2 regions of the Candidatus Curculioniphilus buchneri endosymbiont of Curculio glandium genome follow, and region 2 is predicted to be linked to the other one. Evidence: predicted binding sites of a transcription regulator. Region 2 holds the regulator's gene; the other holds the start of a gene.
What was found. The regulator CRP, encoded in region 2, controls carbon source genes, mostly activating them, when cyclic AMP is high. The targets are predictions, from matches to a motif close to ATGTGANNNNNNTCACAT.

Region 1 (11,040 bases), 160 kb from region 2:
ATAATCTTTTCCTTCTAATCGCATTTTTCCTGCCTGTTTAGCACCTTTAGTGCCTTTATAGATAATAAAATCAGAAAATGAAACTGTTTGGGATCGAATAAAACCTTGTCTAAAATCAGTATGAATTTTCCCTGCTGCTTCTAATGCAGTAGTACCTATAGATATAGTCCAAGCACGAACTTCTTTTATTCCTACTGTAAAGTAAGTACGTAAATTTAAAAGATTATAACTTTTCCAAATAATGTGATTTACTCCAAATTCTTTTAATCCTAACTCTACAATTAATTTAAACCGTTCTTTTTCATCTAGTACAGCAAGTTCTGATTCTATTTTTGCACACACAACCAGTACTGCTGAGTTTTCAGCAGCAGCAATAATTTGGATTTTATCTAGATAAGAGTTGTAATTCTGATTATTCTCATTAATATTTGCAATGTATATAACAGGTTTTATTGTCAGAAAATTGAGATAACGAATGGAATTTTTTTCCATGCTGTTTAATTTTAAAGTCCGTAGTGCGAACGCATTGCTTAAATGGTTCAAACATTTTTCAAGAACTAACAGCTCTAAACGAGTATTATTATCGTTATCTTTGACATTTTTTATTACTCTTAATCTGGCACGTTCACATATTTCTAAATCAGCTAGTAGTAATTCCGTATTAATAATATTAATATCTTCTATTGGATCGATATGATCAGATATGTGAATGATATTGTCATTTTTAAAACAGCGTACAAGGTGGCAGATTACCTCAACGTCGCGAATATTCATTAAAAATTGATTACCTAAACCTGCCCCTTTTGATGCACCTTTAACTAAACCTGCTATATCTACAAATTCTATGATGGCAGGAACAATATTCTGTGGTTTAATAATTTTTACTAATTGATCGATTCGTGAATCTGGTACTGGTACGATACCAATATTAGGTGTGATAGTACAGAATGGAAAGTTTTTTGTTGCTACATTTGCTTTAGTTAAGGCATTAAAAAAGGTAGATTTACCTACATTAGGCAACCCAATAATACCACATTTAAATCCCTCCATTATATCTCCTTAGATATGCTTCTACCATAATATCGAAGTGCATTACTTTTTTACAATAAATTTAAATATTTATTTGATATAACTTACTATTATCATTTAAAATATTTTATTTTATTTAGCTCTGTAAGTATGTAAGTCATTCATAGCTTGTAAGGCATTTTTTGAAAAAAAAATATATGTGCAGCGTATAGCTTCTTCTATTGAAGAATTAATAAGCTTTTGTTCTATAGCTGTTGGTTTACCCAATACAAATTCAATAACTTTATTTTTATCGCCTGGATGTCCAATACCTATTCTTAGACGATAAAAACAAGAATTATTGCCTAAACATTTAATAATATCTTTCAGCCCGTTATGTCCATTAGAACTGCCACCCTGTTTAAATCGAGCTGTACCCAGTAATAAATTTAATTCATCATGCACTACTAAAATTTCTTTTGGCGAAATGTTATAAACATTTGCCATAGTTGTCACCGATTTTCCACTTAAATTCATAAAAATTTTAGGTATTAAAAGAAAGACATTATTACCGCTAAGTTTTATTTGACTAGTATAGCCGAAAACTTTACTTTCTTCCTTTAATACCTGTTGATTATATTTTGCTAATAAATTAACGTATAAGGAACCAACATTATGCCGTGTAGCGACATATTTAGCGCCAGGATTTGCTAAACCTACAATTAATTTTATTGTCATATTTTTTATCAATCAGTAGATTATCTTTCTTGGAAAAGGACATGTATTGAATACATATAATGAATAATAATGTATATATCATTCATTTGATATAAAATGATAAAGTAGGTGATAAATATCAAAACCTAAAAGTGACAAATAAGTAATCTACTTATTAGATATTAACTAATATAATGAGTAAGTTTATAGTGAATTCTATAATAGAAAACACTGGATGATGTGTAATACGTGATACATATTAATGTTAACTTTATGTAATGATATTTCAAAAATTAAAGTTATACTCGATTTTGTAATCCATTATTGCTCATTATATCAATAATAATATTAGATTAGTGAACTAATATAAATCAACATGTTTTATTGATAAGATAGAAAATAAAATAATTATTTTCTATCGGTTCTTATTGCTGATTAAAAGAGCAATTTAACTTCTCGTCAGCACGGCGACGAAATACAATATACTTCACATTTTTTAATAAAATAATTGCGTAAAAATACCATATATACAATGTAGCAATGACAGTGCAAGATTATATATCGTCAAAAATATAGCATCATGAAATTGTCCATGCTATTAATGCTCAAACATTGCTGAGATTGATTCTTCATTACTGATACGACGAATTGCTTCAGCTAGCATTCCCGACAATGTTAAAATACGTACATTAGGAAGCGACTGAATAGCTGAATTAAGCGGAATGGTATCGCATACAATTACTGAATCTATTACAGAATTTTTAATATTTTCATAGGCATTACCCGAAAAAATTGGATGAGTTGCATATGCAAATACTCGTTTAGCACCGCCATCTTTCAATGCCTTAGCAGCTTGACATAACGTTCCACCGGTATCTATCATATCATCTATTAGAATAGTATCTCGATCTACTACATCGCCTATAATATGCATTACTTGCAACATATTTGCCCGTGGACGACGCTTATCGATGATCGCCATGTCGGTATCATTGAGTAGTTTTGCAACAGCACGAGCACGAACGACACCACCTATATCAGGTGAAACAACAATTGGATTTTCTAAATTTTGTTGTAACATATCTTCTAGTAAGATTGGACTACCAAATACATTATCTACTGGTACATCGAAAAAACCTTGGATCTGTTCAGCGTGTAAATCCACCGTCAATACACGATCAACCCCTACACTTGATAGGAAATCAGCTACTACTTTAGCAGTAATCGGTACACGAGTAGAACGGACTCGGCGATCTTGACGCGCGTAGCCAAAATAGGGAATTACCGCAGTAATTCGACCAGCAGATGCTCTACGCAAAGCATCAACCATGACTACGAGTTCCATTAAGTTATCATTTGTTGGTGCACATGTAGATTGAATGATAAAAATATCACCACCGCGTACATTTTCATTTATTTGTACACTAACCTCACCATCACTAAAACGACTAACAGCCGCTTGACCTAAAATCGTATATAAATGATTAGCAATACGTTTTGCTAATTCTAACGTTGCATTACCAGCAAAAAATTTCATACTAGACACGTGAAAATACCTCAGTCTTATGTTTAAGAATATCAAAGTTTGACAGCAATAAAGATGTCTTTTGGAGAAATATACTTATGAAATATTCATTGAACTATTTTAGATTAGCTTAAGTATCCCCTAATTAATAATGTGCGATGTAATGGAGACACATTAACACCTTGAGCTACAAAACCTTTTATCCATGTTGGAGCTTTTGATAAAACATAACGTGCAGCAACCTCGGTGTCAAATTCAGCAAATATACAAGCGCCGGTGCCTGTTAATCGTGCTGGGCCATATTCCAACAACCATGAAAGATGCTGTTCAACTATAGGAAAAATTTTTCTTACGATTGGTTCACAGTCATTGTAAAAAGGAATGTTATATAGTTTATTGAATAAACGTGGTGATGAATTCCTCCTTAACAGAGGATGGGTAAAAATCATTGACGTAGAAATGCTGATTGGTGGTACAACAACTAAATACCATTTTTCATCTGGTTCAGCTGGGGTCAATTTATCGCCGATACCTTCCGCAAAGGCTGCGTTTCCGTATATAAATATCGGAATATCAGTTCCAATTGTTAGACCGAGCTGAGCCAAAGCAGTGAAGTTTAGTGCACAATTCCATTCCATATTGAGGACTATTAGTACGGTGGCAGCATTAGAAGATGCTCCTCCTAAACCTCCACCTATAGGTAATATTTTTTGTAACCATATATCAGCTCCAGGCTTATTAGTATTATGTTCTGTCCAACAATGACGTTGCAAAAGTTTCGCAGCACGTATGATGAGATTCTGCTCTTGATTGATTCCATGAAGATTAGTGAATAAGCGAATTTGACCGTTATGAGTAGGAGTTATAATTAGAGTATCGCCATAGTTTATAAACTGAATCAATGTTTGCAACAAATGATAACCATCTTGGCGACGACCAATAATTGATAAAAATAGATTAAGTTTTGCCGGTGCTGGCCAGTAATGTGTGATCATAATTTTGCATTGGTTGGCACAATTAGAATTGCATTCTAATGGTATTTATCAATTGGTTACAGTCTAATATTAATCTTCATTGGTATGGTTTAGTATACGTAAATAAGTTAGAACATTGATGAAGAATTCATCGAATCATCGGGTAATTTTCATATTCATTGCTAGAAGTTATACTGTGAAAATAATCATCCTAATTAATTATCAAATCATTTTTGTAATATGATTATTAATAATATACCATATTCCTTGAATATTAATTAATTTAGTAAAATGCAACTATGATTGAGACTCTATTCAATGTCGCCAAGTAGATTTTCAAAAATAACTTGATTGCATTCAAAATTACTTTGATTTTAGTTGTAATAGATATTAATCTTTTTCTTGTTAACAGCTAAATAAAATCGCCATTTTCTTGATAAAACTTAAATTATTACACTGACTGTCAATGCATGCATTATTCAAATAATATTATATTTATAGTCAGACAATATAATATAGGGAATTAATATTCCAATGAATTAACAATAAAATAGTAAAATAAGATAACAATAATATAAATGTCTTTCATCAAGACATACATTCCTTTTTTTAATTTACAACATTTTTAATAAAAATATTATTAATATTAATAGTTTATATAACATGTGAATAAAATACTCTACTCTTTACAAGAGTAGTATAATTATATTTATTATACCTTTACTTTAGGTAAAGTATATGAAAAAAATTATGCCATGAATTCGAATGATATTCATTATAGTGAAACATGTAAGTATCTATAAATTTATAAGATAGTATCATTCGTCTAAAGAAAATAGACAATTTCATCTTGTTAAGATGTTTAAAAGTTTTCTAAAAAAATGAGTTAACATGAATGGTTTATCTAAAATAATGATAGTTTTCATTTATCTCAAACTATATTGAACAGTACATCTAAATAATGTAATAACACTGATATGTCAGTGTCAATATGACTTGTACGCTAAAATTAGTAGTATACTTTAAGCATTCAGTTAAAATAATAGTACTATTGATGCATACGATTTAAATAAATAATAAAATTTATTGACTCCCTTCATCTGAATTAAAAATTAAAACGGTTAGTTAAATTATTAACATATTTAAGAATGAATATAGCAATTACTTAACAAAGTAACCATTGCGTCATTAGATTAACAAAGATTAATAGTACATTAATTTCTAATATATTACCGATATTTATACCAATGACACTGGAGATCGAATTATTAAACTAAGTTGTTTATGAAGAATATTATATAATTATAATCTTCATAGTATTGTGAATAATAATAAACTGATATATATTATGCATACCTATTTAAACAAAATAGATTATTTATAGAATATTATTCAATAATAATCTATTGTAAAATAATAAGAACATTATATCTTTAACTTATTTTATTTTTTTACATAAAATATTATATTTAAATTTTTTATAAAAATAATAAATAATAAAAATACGATTTTATTAAAGATTGCAAACTAGTGTTGTGGCCTATAAATAAATTTGAATTTGTTAACAGCAAGGATATATTACACACACAAATTTTAAAATAAAAAATATTAAAAAATGTATTCAAAAATTAATTAACTTATTAATGTTCTAATTTACAATACTAAATAGATTATTTTAAAATGAAGGTGCATGACTGATTCTTTCTCGTCGTAGTCGTATGAGTTTCAACATACTAATAATACATTAGGATAAACTATTAAATATGAAATCTTACATACTCGCTAAATTAGAAGCATTGCAAGAACGCCAAGCTGAAGTTGAAATCTTACTTAACAACTCTAAACTCACTTCAAATCAAGAGCGTTTTTACACTTTGCCAAAAGAGTATACGCAACTAAACAACATTATACGTCGTTTTGAAAGTTGGCGCCAGATTCAAAAAAATATTGACACTACTATGCAGTTGTTAGAAGATTTGGAAATGAGAGAAATTGCACTGGAAGAATTAAAAGTATTCCAAGCTAAACAAATAGAGCTTGAAAAGGAATTACAAACCTTATTACTACCAAAAGATCCTGACGATGGGCATGGATGCTTTATAGAAATACGTGCTGGAACTGGTGGTAATGAAGCTGCTTTATTCGCAGGTGATCTATTTCGTATGTACAGCCGATTTGCTGAAACTCGTCATTGGAAAGCCAAGATTATCAGTACAAGTGACGGTGAACATGGTGGATATAAAGAAATTATTGCCAAGATATCCCATGAAGGTGCTTATAGTCAATTGAAGTTCGAATCAGGAGGACATCGTGTACAGCGTATACCGGAAACAGAATCTCAAGGTCGAATTCATACTTCTACTTGTACTGTAGCAGTCATTCCTACAATTCCAGAAAACGAACTTCCAGGAATCAATATTAGTGATTTACGTATTGACACATTCCGTTCATCCGGTGCTGGTGGACAACATGTAAATACTACTGATTCAGCCATTCGAATCACTCATTTACCTAGTGGATTGGTAGTAGAATGTCAAGATGATCGTTCTCAACATAAAAATAAGGCTAAAGCTATGGCTGTACTGGGAGCCCGGTTACGTAATATTGAAACAAAAAAAAGACAAACAAAAGAATCTTCCATCCGACGAAACTTATTAGGTACTGGTGATCGTCCCGATCGCATTCGCACCTATCATTTTCCGCAAGGGCGTGTAACAGACCATCGTATCGGATTGACACTGTATCAGCTTGAAGACATCATTCAAGGAAAACTTGATGAGCTTATTCAAGCTATCATACAGGAATACCAATTTGATCAGCTGACTATACTATCTAGTACCACTTAAATGACTTGGAAACAATGGTTAACCAAAGCAACAGGTAGATTGCAAGCACCAGATAATTTAAGAGCACAGCGTGATGCTGAAATTTTGCTTGGTCAAGTAACTGGTGAACCTCGAACCCGATTGTTAGCTTTTGGAGAAACGGTATTAACAGTTGCACAATATACTCAATTAGAAGCGTTGTTGCAGCGACGTGAATTAGGCGAACCGATTGCCTATTTAATTGGTGAATGTGAATTTTGGTCCATGCGACTGAAGGTATCTACCGATACACTAATTCCTCGTCCAGAAACCGAGTGTGTAGTCCAACGGGTACTCGATCTCTTACCGGTGGTTACTCCGGTCGATATATTAGATTTGGGTACTGGAACTGGTGCCATTGCATTAGCATTAGCTTCAGAAAGACCAACATGGCGGATAACTGGAATTGATTGCCAATGCGGTGCACTAGTTCTTGCTAAGGAAAATGCAATACAGTTGGGATTGAAAAATATTCAGTTTTTTAAGAGTGATTGGTTTCAATTACTGCAAGGCAATTGCTACAATCTCATTGTAAGTAATCCGCCCTATATTAAATCTAACGATATCCATCTATTTCAAGGTGACGTACGCTTTGAACCACATAGTGCTTTAGTTTCAGGAAAAAATGGATTATCAGATCTGATGATGATTTGTCATCAAGCAGGAGAACATTTACAACCTGGTGGTTGGTTAGTACTTGAACATGGTTGGAAACAAGGAAAAATAGTACGAGATTTACTCTCTGAAGCTGGTTTTATTTGTATTACTACCGTGTGTGATTATAATCACAATGAACGTGTAAGTCAAGGACAATGGTTTCCTAATTTTGGCAATTAAAAGAAAAAGGAAAAAATAGATAGAAAAGAAAACACTTTTTTTCGAGCATACAAAGAGTATGGTAATTTATAGGATATCTGTGCAGCTTATATTTATTATCTCTATCAAAAAGTAATAATTTGCAGTCGAAGAACATAAACTGCTTGAATTAATAGCTTTCAAATATAGACAAGCATCCCTTCATTCATTGAAGAATATTTTCATATATGTATTATTTCTTGCATAATATTATATGTTTTAAAGTTTTGGAACATTTTATTTTAAATGATGTAAAAATTTTAATGTTTAATTAAAAGAAAATATTCTAGTAACTATTTTGAAAATGATTTCCTTATTTTAAAATAATCATTTCTAAAAATTAGTAGAAAAATTTTTTTAATTGAGAATATATATTCTATATATCGTCACAGTTATTTATTGTCTATATTTTTATATATGACAATACTTAATATTTTAAAAAAAATTGTCTCCGCATGATTAATTTTTGTACTAATCAATCCAATTTAATTTATCGTTAAACAAATAATTAACATTATTTGATTTAATATAGAAAATTAATAATAAAGTTGTAGATTAAATATTACTTATTAATTTAATTAATAGTTTTTTATCATCTAAAATGTCAATTTTATTGGAAAAATAATCTACTATGTGTTTTTATAAGCATATTCTAATTAAATTCTGTCACAAAGTACATTAATAGACATTACAAGATTATTGCGCAATAATTCTTAATTCAAAAAGACACCGCTCAGGTATAGATCAATGGGTAAAGCTCTCGTTATTGTCGAATCGCCAGCTAAAGCCAAAACAATTAATAAATATTTAGGAAATAAATATTTAGTTAAATCTAGTATTGGTCATATTAGGGATTTACCAATTAATAAATCAATTAATCAAGAGTATATTAAGACCAGTAAGATAAAAAAAGTTAAAACAAATCCAAAAAATATACTAATTTCTCGTATAGGTCTTGATCCCTTTCACGGTTGGAAAGCACAATATGAAATTATTCCTAATAAAGAAAAAATAGTACGCGAGTTAAAAGAACTTGCTGAAAAAGCTGATCATATTTATCTTGCTACTGATCTCGATCGTGAAGGAGAAGCTATGGCTTGGCATTTACGAGAGGTTATTGGTGGTGATAACAAACGTTTTAGCCGAGTAATTTTTAACGAAATAACTCATCATGCTATTGAACATGCATTTAAACATCCATGTCAATTAAATATTGATAAAGTTAATTCACAGCAGACACGACGATTTATGGACCGTATTGTAGGATACATGCTCTCTCCTCTTCTATGGAAAAAAATAGCGCGTGGTCTATCTGCTGGCCGAGTTCAATCAGTGGCTGTGCGGCTAATAGTAGAACGTGAAAGGGCAATAAAAGCTTTTAGTCCTGTAGAATATTGGCAATTACATGCTGATCTAACTTCTACTCAACAGATTTCATCTTTAGTAATGCAAGTGACTCATCAAAAAGATGAATTATTTAAACCAATAAATCAACAGCAAATCCAATTTGCTATAACAAAATTGGAAAAAGCGAATTATATTGTCAGTGACTGTGAAAGAAAAACAATTAGTAGTAGTCCAAACGGACCATTTACTACTGTAACATTACAGCAAGCAGCCAGTAGTTATTTGGGTTATAGTGTACAGAAAACTATGCTGTTAGCACAGCAACTGTATGAAGCGGGATATATTACATATATGCGTACTGATTCGATTAATATAAGTCAAAATGCAATTAATATGGCTCGAAATTATATCATCGATAATTTTGGTAAACAATATCTACCGCAGTATCCTAATAAATACATTAACAAAGATAATGTTCAAGATTCTCATGAAGCCATTCGCCCATGTGATGTTAATATTTTTTTAGAAATGCAATTAAATAGTGTAGAAGTAAATGCAAAGAAATTATACCAATTAATTTGGTGTCAATTGATTTCTAGCCAAATGACATCAGCACAATATGATTGTGCAACGTTCACTGTTACTGCAAATGAATTCAAATTACGCATGAGTGATCGCATATTATGCTTTGATGGATGGACTAAAGTAATGATGATGTTACAAAAGAATAATAATGTAAATAATAAGATATTATCAACAATAAAAATTGGTCAATCTCTCAGGCTAAAAAAATTATTACCTAGTAAACATTTTACCAAACCACCTGCCCGATATAATGAAGTATCTTTAATAAAAGAATTAGAAAGCAGATATATTGGCCGGCCTTCAACCTATGTACCGATTATTTCCACGATACAAAATCGAGGTTATGTATATATTAAAAGTCATCGTTTTTATGCAGAAAAAATTGGAGAAATTGTCACTGATTGTCTAAAGGAAAATTTCTGCGATTTAATAAATTATGATTTCACATCAAAAATGGAAATTACTTTAGATCAAATAGCCACTAGACAGAAAGAATGGAAGAGTGTATTAGATACATTTTTTTACACATTTAGTCAACAGTTAAAAAATGCTGAAAAAGATCCGAAAGATGGGGGTATGAAACCAAATAAAATGGTGATAACTAAGATTAGTTGTTTAATCTGTGGAAAAAAAATGGGGATTCGTACTGCTAGTACCGGTGTTTTTTTAGGCTGTTTGGGTTATAATACATTAAAGACGAAGGAACGTTGTAAAAATACGATTAATTTGATTCGGATTCCAGAAGAACTGAATGTTTTTAAAGATGATTATGCTGAAACAAACGCATTGATTTTTCGTCATCGCTGTAGTAAATGTCATACTGCTATGGACAGCTATCTTATCGATATGCAACACAAGCTTCACATTTGTGGTCATAATCCGACATGTGATGGGTATGAAATAGAAAAAGGTACATTTTTTGTTAAAGATCATGATTATTTATCGGTTAAATGTGAACAATGTGGCGCTGATATGAATCTAAAATTGGGACGTTTTGGAAAATACATGGCTTGTACAAATGATGCTTGTAATAATACTCGAAAAATTTTAAGAAATGGAAAATTAGCTCAGCCGAAAGATGAGCCAGTACCTCTCCCTGAATTACTATGTAAAAAAACAAATTCCTATTTTGTACTTCGTAACGGCGCTGGAGGAATTTTTTTAG
Region 2 (11,040 bases):
AGCTTTAAGTTTCATACTTTAATGGAGGTTAGAACTGTGTTTAGAATACATTAAAACTAAATTGTTATCATATTAATATTATTGTAAAATCAGTAAAATTATATATAAATGATATATTTATGGTAAATACTATAGTTGAATAAAAGAGTTACAGCTGAAAATTTATCATTTTAAATGTACATTGGTTTAAAGCAACAACATTATTTTATTACATCACTTCATTATAAATATGAAGTTATCGACTAATATTGTACTTTCAAAGTGAACATTTCACTTACAGAACAGTATAATTATTAATAGAACATTTTTTTTGATGACATATCATCAGTAAAATATTATTGATAATATCGTTATCGGTTTTACATTCCTTGTCATTATTTATACGTATACTTTGTTAAAATATATTCATAATAATATGACATAAGATACATGATCTTAGATCATTTCGATATAAATTATACACTTAAGTGTAAAATGGGGAATTACCTTTTTAATATTTTTAAACTTTGATGGTGAACAAATCGAAATTAATATCAAATTAATATTGATCAAAACAATATCTAATATCCACTGCTCAATTTAAGAGTAATCATTTATGGTATAACTAATTGCTATAGGACAACATGTTGTTTAACAAAATATCACAAGATTTAAATAAGATTATATTTATTGACTTATTACTATTTAAAAGTGCAAATAACTTTATTACCGATACATATTTAAAATTTAAATAATATTAACAAAATTGACTAGACTATTGATCAGTGACATAAAAATGTTTCTTGCAAAAATCAACCTGATGGACTGATTTAAATATCACTATTAATGCACATGATACTTTGAATATCAGTAAATAACATTAAAGTTATCTTTTAGTAATCAGATATCAATGATATTTGATCAATTAATATTATATCATTATTATCCAATAATGGAGTCTGGTTCAGATTATTGATACTCTGTCTAATAAGACTCTACAAACATAATATCTATTTTATCTCATGATGAACGTTGCAATACTGTGACCATATATTAAGAGTTAAGAGTAATGTTGAAAAACATTTTTATAATTATTTCATTCATTTGATATTTTAAAAAAATTAATTTTTAAAAAATTTTTTAAATCGTTTTAAATCATATTTATTATATTTAGTGAAAGACTCAGACTCAAACAACACAATAGAAGATAGTTTTTTAAGGTTATACTAACAATAGGATAATGTGATTTCCATAGACATCAGAATAAAAAGTACACAATTAATAAGTTATCAACGTTATGACACAATAGGATTTCTTTTTATTTTTAGATGGATACTACAGTCATAGTGCATCTTATTAATAGGAAATATGCCGTCCAATAAGAAAGGATAACAATGACAATTAGAGGATAGTGACGAATGATTCTCAGTAAACCTCAAATAGATTCAACTCTTGAATGGTTTTTGTCTCATTGCCATATTCATAGATATTTATCAAAAAGTACTCTGATTCATCAAGGTGAAAAAGCAGGAATTCTTTACTATATCGTTAAAGGGTCCGTTGTGGTATTCATTAAGGATGACGAAGGAAAAGAAATGATTCTTTCATACCTTAACCAAGGTGATTTCATTGGTGAAGTAGGATTATTTGAAGAGGATCAGGTACGAAGCGCCTGGGTACGTACTAAGACAATCTGCGAAGTAGCTGAAATTTCTTATACAAAATTTCGGCAACTAATTCAAATTAATCCGGATATCTTACTTCGTCTATCGGCGCAACTGGCTAGTAGACTACAAATTACTTCAGAAAAAGTAGGTAATTTAGCTTTTTTAGATGTAACAGGACGAATCGCTCAAACATTATTAAACTTAGCCAAACAGCCAGATGCTATAACCCATCCAGATGGGATGCAAATCAAAATTACTCGACAGGAAATCGGACAGATCGTCGGATGTTCTCGAGAAACAGTTGGTCGAATTTTAAAAATACTTGAAAGTCAAGATCTCATTTCTGCCCATGGTAAAACCATAGTGGTTTATGGTACTCGTTAACTTCCTTTTAATTTATCATGTATCGATACATCGATAGGCTAACATTCTAACTAAAGTTAATAGTATTTATATGAAATAAATTTACTTTCATACATATGATTTTTTAACGATTTAAAAAACCGCGATTTACTTTTTTGTTTTGAAGAAAGTTAGCTGCTTATTTAATGTTTAATGTTCAAAATATATTATATTTCAAACGATGCTGTTGCTTGTTTAGCTTGTTGTATAATGCAATGAATCAAAATGAATCGAAAAGCATTATCACGTCGTAATGACGTAAGACGTAATATGAACTACAAATTTTAATATAATTCAAAAAGTTAAATTTTGCATTATTTAAATAACACTAAAATTAAGAAAAGAACGACACATCACTTATAATTAGCAATGTGAACATAATATGTGGTTGCGGGGATCGGATTCGAACCGACGACCTTCGGGTTATGAGCCCGACGAGCTACCAGACTGCTCCACCCCGCGTCTATTGATGCGCAATATACACCTTAGTAATTTCGATGCAACTTCTTTAAATTTTACTTATCTTGTAATCTTGTAACATGTATTATGTCGCATGTTGTAATACGTTCATATTATAGAAAATCACTAAAAAATTAGTAACTAAATGGTCTCGTATTTTAGCTTATTTAGCTATTGCAATGTTAACTTTTTTCTAAATGACTATAAACAATAAATGTTGTAGTAATAAAACTATGTTTATACCAGTACAGCCAGTACAGCAGGGTAATATGAATGTAACATGTTTATTAAGAACACTAATTGCTTTACTTATCTCTTGAACATCATCTTAACTAAACTAAGCATGCTATCTACATAATACAATCTACATAATACAATAACACATAAATATTTTATACTTGTATTCCATAACACTAAAATATATCACTAAATATTTATAGATTCCACAGCACAATGCAAAATAGAATATTACTGATATAATAGTAATATAAATATAATATTATTTCAACTAATTTTTTTATAGTGATTTTAAAATCAAAATTGACAATTAATCATCTAATAACGAATCTACTATTTTCTAATACAATTAATTATACATATAAAATATACAATATGTATTGTCTTTCTTCTAAAAAATTTTTTAAAATATAGCATTGATTAGAATCAAAGTACGAAATGCAATTTTCTGCTCTAATTTTTAATAGAACCGAATGTCAATATCCATAAGGCGCTATCACCAGTCCTATTTACAATGGTTATGATTACTTTCTGATAATTTGATAACTTTACACTACCTACCAATATTTTTATTTTCAATATGATTGATCTTAGCTGTCATTCATGACATATAGTAACCCACTGTTTATGTATGCTAACAATTTTGTTCCATTTATGCAACTAAATAAATAATACTTATTATTAATGTATTTTCAATGAGCAGTAAAAAATTACAATATATAAGCCTTTTCACTATAAAAAAATGGCTTTTACATTTAAAATGTTTGTATATGGAAGCTATGTGTTTATGTTATAGTGTTCAACTGGCTGTTTTTGTGCCCAATGGCTTGATTTTATTTTTTTATTTATGTTTATATTTCGACTTTGATTTATTAAAAATAATTTGATTAATTAATCAATAGGTCGGGAATGTCTATTCCAAAACAATACGCCTGATTATATATTATATACGATACTTATCTGTTAAAAATCAAGACTTGAGCACAATGATGAATTTAAGAAATTTAAGTTATTTATTAGTACATTAATCAACATCATAAGGACATCATAATATGTTCATTCAATAGGTATACTACTTTTTACTTTTATCTGGTCAGACTATTTTCCTGAATTACTTATTTGTTCTTTGCTATTTAAATTTTATCTAATTATTTCATTTCAAGATATTATTATATTAGATAAGTTTGATCTAACATGTAGTTCTATAATTAACAGCAATTAGCATATTTTTCCTGATGTCTAATCTTTGTATTAAGAGATACATTATTTATGCAAATAATGGAAAATAATACTTAATTAAAAAGTTGTAAGGAAAATTAAAACATGTTAAAAAAAACTGATTCTGATCAAGCTATAGTAGAAATGTATACTATACAAGATATGATCCGCTGGACAGTTAGCCAGTTTAATGCATCTCAAATTCATTACGGTCATGGTGCCGACCATCCTTGGGATGAAACATTAAAATTAATATTACCTACATTATTTCTGCCGTTAGATTTTCCACAAGAAATGTATAACAGTCGTCTGACTGTAAATGAACGCACACGGATAGTTGAATTGGTAATACGAAGAATAAACGACAGGGTTCCTGTATCATATTTAACTAATAAAGCCTGGTTCTGTGGTCTAGAATTTTTTGTTGATGAGCGAGTTTATATTCCTCGTTCACCAATAGGTGAACTAATTACTGATCATTTTAGGGAACTTCTGTCTTATCCTCCGAAACATATTCTTGATATGTGTACTGGCAGTGGATGTATTGCAATTGCTTGTGCCTATCTGTATCCAGATGCGGAAGTAGATGCAATTGACATTTCATCTAACGCGTTAGTTATAGCAGAGCACAATATTAAAAAACATAATTTAGAACATAGGGTATTTCCGATATGTTCTGATTTATTTAATGATTTATCTCCTCTAACTTATGACATCATAGTAACTAATCCACCCTATGTAGATCAAGAAGATATGGATAATCGACCAAAGGAATTTCACACTGAACCAGTTTTGAGTCTAGATGCTGGATATAATGGTCTTAAGTCAGTACGACGAATTTTAGCTTGTGCGTCTGACTATTTAGCTGAAGATGGTATTCTAATCTGTGAGGTAGGAAATAGCATGGTACATCTAATCAATTGCTATCCCAAAGTACCCTTTCGTTGGTTGGAATTGTCTCATGGTGGACATGGAGTGTTTATGCTTACGCAAAAACAGTTACTAAAACATAACGATTTATTTAAGCTCTATTGTAATTAAAATATGTATGTATCTAGACCAGCCTGAAACGACTGGAATATATTTATCATTTAGGAATTTAATAAGGAATCCCAATGGCAGGAAATAGTATTGGGCAATTTTTTCGAGTTACTACCTTTGGTGAATCTCATGGTGTAGCTATAGGTGGAATCGTAGACGGCGTGCCACCGGGACTACATCTTTGTGAAGAAGATTTACAGTTTGATCTGAATCGCCGACGTCCTGGTACATCACGTTATACTACACAACGACGTGAGTTAGATCGCATAAAAATTTTATCTGGAGTGTTTGAAGGAATTACTACAGGAACAAGTATAGGATTGTTAATTGAAAATACTGATCAACGTTCTCAAGATTACAGCACGATTAAAGATCTCTATCGTCCAGGTCATGCTGATTATAGTTATGAACAGAAATATGGACGGCGTGATTACCGTGGTGGTGGACGTTCATCAGCAAGAGAAACTGCCATGCGTGTAGCAGCTGGTGCTATTGCAAAAAAATATTTATCGCAACAATTTGGGGGACGGATACGCGGTTTTTTGGCACAAATTGGTGATATTCAGTGTAAACTAAAAGATTGGGAACAAGTAGAAAAAAATCCATTTTTCTGTCCTGATAGATCACAACTTGCAGCTTTGGATACATTGATGCGTAATTTAAAAAAATCAGGTGATTCTATCGGTGCTAAAATAACAGTAATAGCAAATAAATTTCCAGCTGGTTTAGGTGAGCCAGTATTTGATCGATTGGATGCTGATTTAGCTCATGCATTGATGAGCATTAATGCAGTAAAAGGAGTAGAAATAGGCGATGGTTTTTCAGTGATCAGTAAATACGGTAGCGAAAATCGCGATGAACTCACACCGACCGGTTTTCAAAGCAATCACTCTGGTGGTATACTTGGAGGTATTAGTAGCGGTCAACCAATAATAGTTCACCTTGCCCTAAAGCCCACATCAAGCATTACAGTTCCTGGTCGAACTATAAATCGTAATGGTGAAGCGGTAGATTTGATTACACGAGGCCGTCATGACCCGTGCGTTGGTATACGTGCTGTTCCAATAGCAGAGGCAATGATGGCTATAGTTATAATGGATCATTTTTTAAGGAATCGTGCACAGTGTGCAGATGTTGTTCCACCTATATCAATAAACTAGAACATAAGATTAAAATTTTAAACTTGTATTTTTGACTAAAATTGTTACCAATATAACAATTGGGATTACTTAATTTTAAATGTTGTTATAACGTGGTTTTATCATCTTTATTAGTAATTAATAGATTGTTAGATCATTTAATAAATTAATCACATTATTATTACTTATATCTTGTTTGTAATTTTAAACATTAAATAAAGTTATATTGCACTACTAGACGTAGTATGATCTATACGGAATGATCGATTACTTTTCTAATATTTATTAGATCATTCTAATTTATAAATGCGATCAAATGATTGTTTCTGCACAATTTAATAAAATATGCCATATCATGGCCTTATTTAAAAAATATCCTATTTTATAGGAGACATGATAACTCATAAATTATAATGTCACATCAATCTCTCTTACTAGAGACTGAGATTACTTAAGAGTAATGTTATAAAAAACTATCCTTAAATAAATTTAATTATCTTCAATATTGAGGATAAGAAAATAAAATTTTTATTACATAAAAAGTAAATTAAAAAAACAAACAATACTAATAAATATTAGATATATTTTCACGTAATAATTTAAAGCATCAATAAAATTATTAATTAATGATGTTTAGTATGACTATAAATTAAATTATCGTCATATAATAAATGATACTAGTGTTTTGAAATTATAAAACATGATTGTTAAAGACTTTTTCCAAAACGAAACAACTTCTCATGCAATTTATTGCATGTAAGATATAAAATTTATAATTTTGTATGCAATGTATCTTGGCTATCGAAACATAATACAAAATGTTTGTAGTATTACAATATATAATTATATTGCGCATAGATAGCAAAAATATTTAAATATCAACTAAATATACTTTTTAATCTAGATATTGAACTGATCTAGCAATCAAACCTGTTCAGATAGAAACTGCAAATTTAACTAATTTTGCATATTTATTCAAAGAGGTATTACATGAAACGTGCTGTGATTACCGGTTTGGGAATCGTATCAAGTATAGGTAATAACCAACAAGAAGTGTTAAATTCTTTACAAAATGGCCGTTCTGGAATTACTTTTTCTCAAGAATTAAAAAATTCAGGTATGCGTAGTCATATATGGGGTAATATTAAGCTTGATACTACCAAGATTATTCATCGAAAAATAGCACGTTTTATGAGCGATGCCTCCATCTATGCTTATCTATCTATGGAACAGGCTATCATTGACTCAAAGCTGACTTCTGAAATGATCTCTAATAATCGAACAGGTCTTATTGTAGGATCTGGAGGTGGTTCACCACATAATCAAGTTGCTGGATCCAATGGTATGCGCACACGTGGTCTACGTGGTGTAGGCCCTTATATGGTAACAAAAGCAATGGCTTCTGGTATATCAGCATGTTTAGCAACACCGTTTAGAATTCGCGGTGTTAATTATTCTATTAGCTCCGCTTGTTCTACTTCCACACATTGTATCGGTAATGCAGTAGAATTGATCCAATTTGGTAAACAAGATGTGATTTTTGCTGGCGGCGGAGAAGAACTTTGTTGGGAAATGGCTTGCGAATTTGATGCTATGGGCGCATTATCTACCTGCTATAATGAAACACCTGAAAAAGCTTCTCGTACCTATGATGTTAATCGAGACGGATTTGTAATTTCTGGAGGAGGCGGCATCGTCGTGATAGAAGAGTTAGAACATGCACTATCTCGTCATGCATATATTTATGCTGAAATTATCGGTTATGGTGCAACTTCTGACGGCACTGATATGGTGGTTCCTTCAGGTGAAGGTGCGATCCGTTGTATGAAAATGGCATTACAAGATGTACACACTCCAGTGGAGTATCTTAATGTGCATGGTACTTCTACTCCAATTGGAGATATCAAAGAAATTTGGGCTATACGTAAAACGTTTGGTAGCCAACATCCAGCTTTTTCTTCTACAAAATCTATGACTGGTCATTCCCTTGGCGCAGCTGGAGTTCATGAACTAATTTTTACCTTGCTAATGTTAGAACATGGTTTTATTGCCCCGAGCATCAATATTGAAACTTTAGACCCTCAGGTCAAAGATATGAACTTAATTACAAAATCAACCAAATGTAAATTAACTACTGCAATGAGCAATAGTTTTGGATTTGGTGGAACTAATGCAACATTAGTGATGCGTAAATATTATTAGCAGAATATTTTCTATATTATTACTATTAATGAATTATTAATTTTTGATATAAGAATGATAGAAATATAGACAATCTACTTGGTTGTATACTTTAAAAAACCAAATAACTATAAAAAATTTATTTTTAAATCTTAGTGGTCAGTAAATATTCAGTAGTATTTTTTAATGTTTAGTCTGTTTTTTACTGCTTTATATGTTTAACTATACAATGATCTTACTTTAGATAAAGTGTTTATTATAAGATAAATTATCGCGAAATTTTTATTATGTGATGGGATATCGTTTACTATTTTTATATTTTCAATAACTATTGAGTTGTACTCATGGCTTATTATTAATTTGTAGATGCAAGATAGCACGGAAGAAATTTTACGTGAAACTGCGATAAAACTTTAGAATGGTCATATAATAATGTTTTTCAGCTACTGTAAAAATTAATAATAGAATATTAATTCTAGTAAAGCATACTTAATATTTAAAAAATATTTTTATAAAAACTTTATATATAGTTAAAATACTAATTTAATTAGTAAGTTAAAATATAGAGTGTTAAAAGTTGAAAACTTTTTAAATTTACTGACAAAATATTTTCTCTTTAAAATTTACATAAATAGTATTCTAATGGAGATAAATGTGAAAATTTTAGTAGATGAAAGTATACTTTATGCCAAGAGATTATTCAGTTATTTAGGATGCGTAGAAACGATAACAAGTAAAGCCATTTCTACCTCATCGATAATGCTAGCGGATGCATTAATAGTAAATTCAGTGACTCGTGTTGATAATGCATTACTTAATGGTAGCCGAATACAATTTGTAGGAACTGTGACCTCTGGAACTGATCATATTGATATAGATTGGTTGGTAGAAGAAGGTATCGAATTTTCTGCAGCAGAAGGTTGCAATGCTATTGCTGTAGTAGAATATGTCTTTTCTGCGCTTTTATGGTTAGCTCAGCGTGATAATTTTAGTCTTAGTGAAAAAACCATAGGAATTGTTGGTGTCGGTAATATTGGAAGTTGTTTACATCATAGATTAAGCGCATTTGGAGTACGAACTTTGCTATGTGATCCTCTACTGGCTGAAAAAGGAGAACCAGGTAACTGGTATTCTTTAGAAACATTAATTAATCAGGTAGACGTATTGAGTTTACATACGCCTTTAACTCGTACAGGTCGATATGCCACATGGCATTTAATAGATGAACAGATTCTAGCTGCCTTACCAGATCACTGCATTTTAATAAATACTTGCCGTGGTGAAGTAATAGATAATACTGCACTTTTTCGAATACTCGAAAAAGGTAAATCGTTTCGAGTGATTTTAGATGTCTGGGAATTGATTCCATCGTTGCCTTTTTTATTATCTTATATTGATATTGGCACAGCTCATATTGCAGGTTATACATTAGAAGGAAAAGCAAGAGGTACTGCTCAAATATTTAATGCATATAGCAAGTTTCTCGGCAATACAATGCGAATTAATTCAAAATCATTATTGCCATTTCCATTGTTAGAGCGTATTCGTATGCACGGCAAGCTTAATGAAGAGGTACTACGTTTATTAGTGCATTCAATATATAATATATGTCATGATGATATCCGATTACGACGATTTAGCGGTCTATCTAGTGAATTTGACTACTTACGAAAAAATTATTATCATCGCCGCGAATGGTCGTCACTTTTTGTAGAAACCAGTGATAGAACTAGCGCAGACAAACTTATGCAGTTAGGCTTTAGCTCTCGTTTGTATACTTTGTAATGCATTAAATTACCTTATTTTAATTAAAATTAATGTTAACTATGAATTATATAAAGCAATATAAAAATTATATGTTAATTTATAGTTGTCTTGATGTTCTATTTTTTAAAATACATACTTTTTATTAAATATATTTATTTTTAGGATACAATATGAAGGCAATAATTAATATTGCATATTGACTTTGTCAGGCAATTTACATGCATAGCAATGTAATTAGTTAATAATCTCACATGTTTTAGTAATATATTAAAAAATCATTAATTGATTTGGCCGTTTTCCATCGAAATCAATTATATTGATATCTTTGATCTTAATATGATGGTCTTCTTTTAAAAAAAGATTAAAAACTATAATATTGCTCTATCTAATCGGATAATCAGTACATATAAAGGTACTAATTATCAATGAATACTCATACTGTAAATTATTGATAATTTTGATTACCAATATGTACATCTATTTTAGATGAGTTGCATTATCTATTTTATAATTAATACCTAAGGTAAATGTAATTTAAATAATATTTAAAGAAGTGAATCTTAATCACCAATCCAAAACGACTCATTTTAATAATTTTTTCATTTTAAAAAAGCAAAGCATTATATTCTTTTTTGTAACAAAAATCATCACCTCCTTCGATTTTATGTTTTTAATTAGCAATTAATATCCTAAATTTTTAATAAATAATATAAAAACTACTAATTAAGTGAAATCATGTGGTTTAAAAAGGTCTCCTAACGAGGTTTATAGTGAAATTTGCGCTCGGTATTGAATATGATGGTAGATTTTATCATGGTTGGCAGAAACAAAAAGAAGTTCCTAGCATACAATCATCTCTTGAATATGCTTTATCCACCATTGCTAATGAACCAATTACGGTATGTTGTGCAGGACGAACTGATGCTGGCGTTCATGCTATCGGACAAGTA

Region 1: pth (aminoacyl-tRNA hydrolase) is a predicted target of CRP. The motif match lies at 1,853-1,870, and genes of this name have one in related genera.

What each region holds. Positions count from the first base shown of each region.
Region 1 is NZ_OZ193413.1:425,360-436,399, reverse strand. Features, by position in the region: gene ychF (redox-regulated ATPase YchF) at 1-1,050, opposite strand, end outside; gene pth (aminoacyl-tRNA hydrolase) at 1,162-1,746, opposite strand; gene ACICP0_RS01270 (ribose-phosphate pyrophosphokinase) at 2,324-3,271, opposite strand; gene ispE (4-(cytidine 5'-diphospho)-2-C-methyl-D-erythritol kinase) at 3,376-4,245, opposite strand; gene prfA (peptide chain release factor 1) at 5,988-7,070, shown strand; gene prmC (peptide chain release factor N(5)-glutamine methyltransferase) at 7,071-7,925, shown strand; gene topA (type I DNA topoisomerase) at 8,691-11,040, shown strand, end outside.
Region 2 is NZ_OZ193413.1:588,031-599,070, reverse strand. Features, by position in the region: gene crp (cAMP-activated global transcriptional regulator CRP) at 1,398-2,030, shown strand; tRNA gene ACICP0_RS01805 (tRNA-Met) at 2,434-2,510, opposite strand; gene prmB (50S ribosomal protein L3 N(5)-glutamine methyltransferase) at 4,068-5,003, shown strand; gene aroC (chorismate synthase) at 5,078-6,163, shown strand; gene fabB (beta-ketoacyl-ACP synthase I) at 7,133-8,344, shown strand; gene ACICP0_RS01785 (4-phosphoerythronate dehydrogenase) at 8,978-10,108, shown strand; gene truA (tRNA pseudouridine(38-40) synthase TruA) at 10,858-11,040, shown strand, end outside.